Regions from separate parts of the Candidatus Pelagibacter sp. HIMB123 genome, predicted to be linked through region 1. Evidence: riboswitches for the same ligand, from Rfam matches in the RefSeq annotation. Region 1 holds a riboswitch; the other holds the start of a gene.

Region 1 (4,220 bases):
ATATTCAACTTGGTGGGAAGAAGGGCTCTATTCCAGATGACCAGCTTAAAATAAATAAGGATAAAATTAAATCCTTAGGAGGTTTGTTTGTAATTGGCACGGAGAGAATGGAGTCTAGAAGAGTTGATAACCAGGCAAGAGGAAGATCTGGAAGACAAGGAGATGAAGGTAGTTCTATATTTTATGTTAGTTTAGAGGATGATTTAATGAGAATTTTTGGGTCAGAGTCAATGAATAGTATGCTCGAAAAACTTGGACTTAAAGATGGTGAAAGTATCGATCATCCCTGGATTAATAAAGCATTAGAAAGAGCGCAACAAAAAGTGGAGGCTAGGAATTTTGATATTAGAAAAACGCTTATCAAATTTGATAACGTTCTTAATGATCAAAGGCATGTTGTGTTTTCACAAAGAAAAAATGCGATGAATAGTGAAAATATTTTTGATTATTCAGATGAATTTTTAAAAGAAATATCTGATGATTTAATTAAGTTAAAAATTTCAAATTTATCCAATCTTAAAAGTAATGAATTTAATAATAAAACTAAGCAAATAATTGGAAAAAGCTTTGAAGAAACTGAATTTAAGGATTTAATTGAAGCAAAAGATAAAGATTTTAGAGAAAAGATTTCTAATAAATTTCAAGAAACTAGAAAGGAACGGATTAAACTTTTGGGTGAAGATCATGCTAAAGATATTGAAAAAAGAATTTTTCTTCAATCAATTGATTTAAACTGGAAATCCCACATTCAATATTTGGAGCAATTAAGACAAGTCATAGGTCTAAGATCTTATGGTCAAAGAGATCCTCTAGTTGAATATAAAAAAGAGGCATTTGAATTATTTTCAAATCTATTAGAAAAATTAAAATTAGACTATGTAACTATTTTAATGAACTTAAAAGTTGTAGTAGAGTCAACTAAGGAAAATGAAAAAAAACAAAACGATATTTCTAAACAAATTTCAAACAATAAAAAAATGGGAAGAAATGAACCATGTTTTTGTGGGTCTGGAAAAAAATTTAAGCATTGTCACGGTACTTTATAAATTTAAATAAATAACAAAATTAAAGAAATTAAAATTAATACACCTATAATAGTTGATAATACTTTTTTTGATTTTAAAATTTTATCAAAATTATTTTTCTTAATAGTTAATGTGCTTAGATCCTCAGTACTAGTGATAAAACCATCGTTTCTTCCAATTTTAAGAAATTTGTTTTTTCTCTCAGTCATTATTTCTTCTGAAGATAATTCATCAAAATAATTTAAATTTTTTGATAAAGTTTCTCTCACGTTATTTAATATAATATCTCTATCTCTGTGCGCGCCGCCTAAAGGTTCTTCAATTATTTCATCAATAACTTTTAATTTTAATAAATCTTTAGCTGAAAGTTTCATAGCTTTCGCAGCATCAAGCATTTTTTTTGGATCTCTCCATAGAATAGTTGCACATCCCTCAGGGGATATTACTGAATAAATTGCATTTTCTAGCATAAGGACTTTATTTGATGAAGCTAATGCAATTGCTCCACCAGAACCACCCTCGCCTATAATTATTGCAATTGTTGGAACTTTAAGCTCCATACAGCATTCGATTGATTTTGCAATTGCTTCGGCTTGACCTCTTTCTTCTGCTCCTACGCCTGGATATGCTCCTGGAGTATCAATAAAAGAGATTATTGGAATATTAAATTTGTTTGCTAAGTTCATTAATCTTATAGTTTTTCTATAACCTTCTGGCCTCATCATTCCAAAATTTCTCTCAATCCTGCTGTCCAAATCTTCTCCTTTTTCTTGACCTATTACTAAAACAGATTTTCCATTGAACTTTGCAAATCCAGTTAATACTGATTTATCCTCTCCATAATATCTATCCCCAGATAATGAAATGAAGTCTTCAAACAAATTATCAATAAAAAATTTTGCTTTAGGCCTATCTTCATGGCGAGCAACCATAGTAGTCTGCCAAGGATCTAAATTGGAATAAATATTTTTTAATTTTTCATCAATTTCTGTTTGAGTGCTTGAAATTTTTTGAGTATTAACTTCTGATAATCCCTCTTGATTGTAAGGATCTTTCAATTTTTCTAGTTCGTTTTCTAGATCTTTAATTTCTGTTTCAAAATTTAGATAATTTTTCATACTTTATTTATAGCGGATGGATAAAATACAAAAAAGGCAATAAAATGATATTAAATAAGGTGTAATTCTTATTAATTGACTTAAATCATTTAAAAGATACAAATTCATTATCGGGAGAGACTATTTATAGCGCCGAAGGAGCAACCACCCCGGAAACTCTCAGGCAAAAGGACCGATTAAAGCATAACACTCTGGAAAGAGATTGATTTCCGCCGAAGGAGTAAAGCTCTCAGGCAAAAATACAGATGGGGTACGAATTAAGTGCTATGCAAGAAAAATATATTAAAATTAATAATCTTCAAGTATCTGAAAAGCTATCAAACTTCGTAAATAATGAATTATTAAAAAATACAAATGTATCTTCAGAAAATTTTTGGTTAGGTCTAGAAAAAACTCTTGATGACTTGGCGCCAAAAAATAAAGAATTAATTAAATTAAGGGAAGATTTACAGAAGAAAATAGATGATTGGCATATCAAAAATAAAAGTAAAGAATTTAATTTAGATGAGTACAAAAAATTTTTATTAGAAATTGGTTATTTAAAAAATGAAGGACCTGATTTTAAAATAGAAACAGAAAATGTTGATGAAGAAATTGCAAGTATAGCTGGACCTCAGCTAGTTGTACCTGTCATGAATGCGAGGTATGCATTAAATGCTGCAAATGCAAGATGGATGAGTTTATATGATAGTCTTTATGGTACAGATGTAATTGAACAGTCTGAAGACAGCGTATCTGAACGGTATGACCCTTTAAGAGGTGAAATGGTTATAAAATATGGAAGAGATTTTTTAGATAAATACTTTCCATTAGCTGGATTAAGCTGGAATAAAATTACAAGTTTTGCAGTAAAATATGGGAAATTAAAAGTTTTAAAAGGTGCTGATATTTTTGATTTGGAAGATGAAAATAAATTTGTTGGCCACCGAGGTGAAAGCGATAATCCATCTGCAATTATTCTAAAAAATAATAATTTACATATTGAAATTCTAAAAGACTCAAGAGCTTTTGCTGCTCAACAAGATCATGCAGGTATAAGTGATATTATACTAGAATCTGCAGTTTCAACAATTTGTGATAATGAAGATAGTGTAGCAGCAGTTGACGCGGAAGATAAAATTATTTGTTATAGAAATTGGCTAGGTCTAATGAGAGGAGATCTTAAGTCAAAATTTGAAAAAGAAGGAAAATTATTTGAGAGAAAATTAAATCCACACAGAAGCTATATCTCAAAAGATGGGAAAGGCTTGAAGTTACATGGTAGAAGCCTATTGCTTGTAAGAAACGTTGGTCATTTAATGACTAACCCTTCAATTTTATTACGTGATGGAAGTGAAATACCCGAGGGTATTATGGATGCATTTATAACTACAGCAGCCGCACTACATGATATTAAAAATAAAAATAATTCAAGAACTGGATCAGTTTATATTGTAAAACCTAAAATGCATGGTCCAGACGAGACGGCATTTACAGATTTAATTTTTTCTAAAGTTGAGGAAGTTCTAAATTTACCTAAGTACACATGTAAGATTGGAATTATGGATGAAGAGCGAAGAACATCAGCAAATTTAAAAGAATGTATTAGAAGTCTTAAAAATAGGGTTTTTTTTATTAATACTGGCTTCTTGGATAGAACTGGTGATGAAATGCATACATCAATGGAAGCTGGTCCTATGATTAAAAAAGGTGATATGAAATCATCTAAATGGATTACTGCATACGAAAATAACAATGTTGATATTGGTTTAAGTTGTGGATTTTCTGGTAAAGCTCAAATTGGAAAAGGGATGTGGGCAATGCCAGATAAAATGAAAGATATGATGGAGCAAAAAACAGGACATTTAAAAGCAGGTGCAAACTGTGCGTGGGTTCCATCACCAACAGCAGCTGCTTTACATGCTCTACATTATCATGAAATAAATATTTTCGATGAACAAAAAAAATTAACTAAAAGAGAACCATCTAGGCTTGATGATCTTTTAACAATTCCAATAGCAGATAGACCTAATTGGTCTGTAGAAGATATAAATAAAGAAATTTCAAACTCTGCACAAACTTTATTAGGGTATGTTGT
Region 2 (4,220 bases), on a different contig from region 1:
TGAAATCAACAATCATTTGTTGGAAATTAAGCAGCATTTCTAATCTTCCTTGAGCTACCTCGGGTTGATAAGGTGTATAAGAAGTGTACCAACCTGGATTTTCTAAAATATTTCTTAGAATTACATATGGCGTATAGGTTCCGTAATAACCCATTCCTATAAAGTTAGAGTAAATTTGATTTTTTTTCGAAATCGCTTTTAATTTTCTTAATGCTTCATATTCTGAATTAGACTCACCAATATTTAATTCATCTTTCAATTGGATTTTTTCTGGAACTGTACTTTTGATTAAATCATCAAGTGATTTATAATTAAGTTCCTTAAGCATTTTATTTTGATCTTCATCTGAAGGTCCAATGTGCCTTTTTAAAAAATCTTTTTGAGAATTATGTAACATTAGCTAGCACTCTCCTTTGCAAATTTATCGTATTCTTCTTTGTTCATCAGGCTGTCCATTTCAGATTGATCTTTCATTTTAAGTTTAAAAAACCATGCTGAACCCTCTGGATCTTCATTAATTTTAGAAGGATCGTCTACAATGGCTTGATTGGTATCTACTACTTCACCACTGACTGGTGTATAAACATCACTAGCAGCTTTCGTAGACTCTACTACTCCTGCAGTACCATCTTTTTCAACATTAGATCCTTTTTCAGGAAGTTCTGCAAAAACGATGTCTCCAAGCATTTCTGTTGCATGTTTTGTAATTCCTATTGTGGCTACATCTCCCTCTAAAGTAATCCACTCATGTTCTTTTGAAAATTTAACTTCACTCATTAATTCACTCCTTTCACATAATTTTTTTTATAAAATGGTAATGCGCAAACATTTGCTGGATGTTTTTTCCCTCTTACCTCAAGCAAAATTTTAGTATCAACTTTTGAAAACTCTTTATTAACATAACCCATCGCTATAGGACCGTTTACACTTGGTCCAAACGTACCACTAGTTATCTCACCGATTTGTGTATCTGTATCATCAAATATTTTAGTTTTTTCTCTAGCAATCAATCTACCTTCGGGTTTAATCCCTACTCTTATTTGGCTTGCTCCATCTTGCATTTGGTTCATAATTTTTTTCGATCCAATAAAACCTCCATTTGATAATCTAGATTTTGAGATTGCCCATCTAAGGTTTGCCTCAACTGGTGTTTTATTAATATCTAATTCGTGACCATATAAACATAATCCAGCTTCTAATCGCAAGGTATCTCTTGCCCCAAGTCCTATAAGTTGTGCTCCTTTTTTTATTAAATTTTCAACGAATTTTTCAGCTTTATCGTTAGAAATTGAAATTTCAAATCCATCTTCCCCTGTATAACCTGATCTTGTGACAAATAATTTTTGATTATCAGAATCGAACCAATTTCCTGTCATAAAATTTAGTTGATCAACCCCATTTATAATTGAGTTTAAAATTTCAACAGACTTAGGTCCTTGAATTGCTATCAAAGATCTATTGTTATCTAAATTCATTTTAAATTTCGAGCCTAGTAAATTAGATAAAATCTCAAAATCTTTATCTTTACATGCAGCATTTAAGATAATTAAATAACCCTCCTCTATTTTGGTGATGATTAAATCATCATAAATTCCCGCATCCTCATTCATTAAAAAACTATACTTAGAGCAGTTTTGTTTTAGATTTTTTAAATCTAATGGAAAAATTTTTTCTAATTCATCTGTTAAAGTTTCATCGCCATATATAAATAGCTGGCCCATATGTGATACATCAAATATTCCAGAGTGGGATCTTGTGAATTTATGCTCTTCAATAATACCTTTGCTATACTGTATAGGCATTTCATAGCCAGCAAATTCAACAAACTTAGCGTTGTTACTTTGATGAAGTTTATTTAGTGATGTTTTTTTTATTTCCATATTAACTCTTCTTTGCCCCCTCTGTCTTGGTGCCTGAGAGATTTGCTCCTTCGGCGAGAATAATTCTCTTTCCAGAGTTAATATGTACGGTCCTTTTGCCTGAGAGTTTCCGGGGTGGTTGCTCCTTCGGCGCTACAAAAGTAGTCTCTCCCGTTAATAAATTTATAACACATTTAAAATGTTTATGTGAAATTTATTTAGCTAGCTTTTTAATAAGTAATGGAGACAAAAACTGTATAACTACTGCTGTTATAACTACGGCTCCCCCAAAAAGTACAGTAAGTGGTGGGTTTTCGTTTGCAAACATCCATGCCCACATGGGTCCTAGAACAGCTTCAGTTAACATAATGATTCCAACAAATGCTGAAGGAGTTGATCTTGCTCCAATTGTTATAAGTATAAATCCAAGTCCAACTTGAAAAAATCCTGCAATAAAACCTAAAAAAATATCATTTGTTGAAACCAAAATACTCGGTGACATAAACAAACCTATTAGTGTTGCAAAAATTCCAGCAACTAATTGTAAAGGTATCATGTCGACTTTTGGATATTTTCTGACAATTAAAATTAAGATTGCAAATGATATCGGCATGATAAATGCAACTAGGTTTCCAGTCATTTGACCTGGTGTTAGTGAACTTCCTAACATTAAAATGATGCCAACTACTGCTGTAATAATGCAAGTTAATGTAATTTTAGAAATTTTTTCCTTTAAAAATACATAACCAAAAATTGCTAAAAACAAAGCTTGAGTTTGAATTATAAAGTTTGCATTAGCTACTGTTGTTTCGTACATAGCAAATACATAGCTAGCAAATCCAATAGATAAAATTATACCTCCAAATAAACCTGGAATTCCAGATTTATAAAGAGCACTGAAAATTTTTCCTCTGTAAGTAAAAATTAAAAAAATTGTAATTACTCCAATAAAGAAAAGTGATCTCCAAAATAATATTTGCCAAAGTGTAGATCCATCGAAAGACTTAACAATTAAACCTCCAAAACTTAACGCGCAAGCTCCTAAAAAAACTAAAAAAGGTCCTGGTATTTTTGATAAAAAATTCATTAAATTTGTGATAGTAAATTTTGAGTTTCCATTTCATATAACTTAAATAAAGTCTCTGCATCAGATAAATTAATCTCTTTAAATTTTATTTTTGAACCAGGAGACATCTGTACTAATCGGTCATAATCGACACTAGCCACAACTCCAATTTTTGGATAGCCACCAATAGTACCATGATCTGAAAGCATTATAATTGGATTTCCGTCTGCCGGTACTTGGATTACACCTTTAATCAAACCCTCTGATTTTATGTTGGTATTCACTATATTATCAATTTTAGGTCCCTCTAGTCTCATACCCATTCTGTCTGAAAGTTTGGATACTGTGAATTCCTTTTCATAAAATATTTTTTTACCTTCTTCAGAAAAGTAATCAAAATTAGTACCTCTGATCACCCTTATGTTTTCTATTTTGGTATTAATGTAATTAGTTTTTTTAATATCCTTATTTGAATTTATTTTTTTTAAATTAATTCTTTGACCTACATCTAATTTTTTTCCATCATTAGATCCAATATTTGCTTTCGTATTTATAGAACAACTATTCCATTGAAATTTTAAATCGAACTCTCCACCTAATGCTAAATATCCATAAACTGATTTATTTGTAGATATGATATTTATCTCATCTCCATTTTCAATTTGATAACTTTCGAAACATTTACCCTCAATTTCAGTATCTTTTTTTTTAATTGAAAAAATTACATCTCCAGTGATGGCACAATTAATTTTTTCTCCAGAATATTTTATATGAGGACCTTGATATGCAAACTCTATCACTGCAGAGTCTAAATTATTATTAACAAGTTTATTAGCTATAAGATAATTTCGGTTATCCATAGCACCACTAAATGGAATACCAATATGATAAAGATGATCCCTACCTTTATCTTGAAAAGTAGTATTAATTCCAGGTCTAATTATTTCTAAATAATTGTTACTCATTATAATTTTTATACTGATCTAAAGTAATTTCCTTGAAAACTACTGTATCTCCTGGATTAATTAGGTTTGGTTTGTCTTCTTTTGAACTATCAAAAACATCTAAAGGAGTATTTCCCAAAATATTCCATCCACCTGGACTTTCAAATGTATAAATGTTTGCAAATTGCTCAGTTAATGCAACAGATCCCTTGGGCACTTTTACTCTTGGGGTTTCTAAACGTTGAGCTCGCATATTCTCATCTAAGTCACCGAGAAAAGGCATGCCAGCAATAAACCCTGTCATGTAACAAAAATATTCCTTATTTAAAAAATTCTCTAAAATTTTTTCTC

The links. Region 1 has a riboswitch for glycine ahead of ACTTBL_RS06215 (malate synthase G). Riboswitches for the same ligand answer to the same signal wherever they lie in the genome.
Region 2: it holds a riboswitch for glycine, as region 1 does, so the genes downstream of both, gcvT (glycine cleavage system aminomethyltransferase GcvT) here and ACTTBL_RS06215 (malate synthase G) in region 1, are expected to answer to the same signal.

The regions. Positions count from the first base shown of each region.
Region 1 covers NZ_JBNAIL010000027.1:24,447-28,666, forward strand. The annotation lists gene secA (preprotein translocase subunit SecA) at 1-1,046, shown strand, start outside; gene ACTTBL_RS06210 (acetyl-CoA carboxylase carboxyltransferase subunit alpha) at 1,049-2,143, opposite strand; glycine riboswitch at 2,245-2,328, shown strand; gene ACTTBL_RS06215 (malate synthase G) at 2,410-4,220, shown strand, end outside.
Region 2 covers NZ_JBNAIL010000009.1:67,899-72,118, forward strand. The annotation lists gene gcvP (aminomethyl-transferring glycine dehydrogenase) at 1-397, opposite strand, end outside; gene gcvH (glycine cleavage system protein GcvH) at 397-777, opposite strand; gene gcvT (glycine cleavage system aminomethyltransferase GcvT) at 777-1,880, opposite strand; glycine riboswitch at 1,958-2,043, opposite strand; gene ACTTBL_RS03050 (DMT family transporter) at 2,074-2,946, opposite strand; gene ACTTBL_RS03055 (biotin-dependent carboxyltransferase family protein) at 2,946-3,890, opposite strand; gene ACTTBL_RS03060 (allophanate hydrolase subunit 1) at 3,883-4,220, opposite strand, start outside.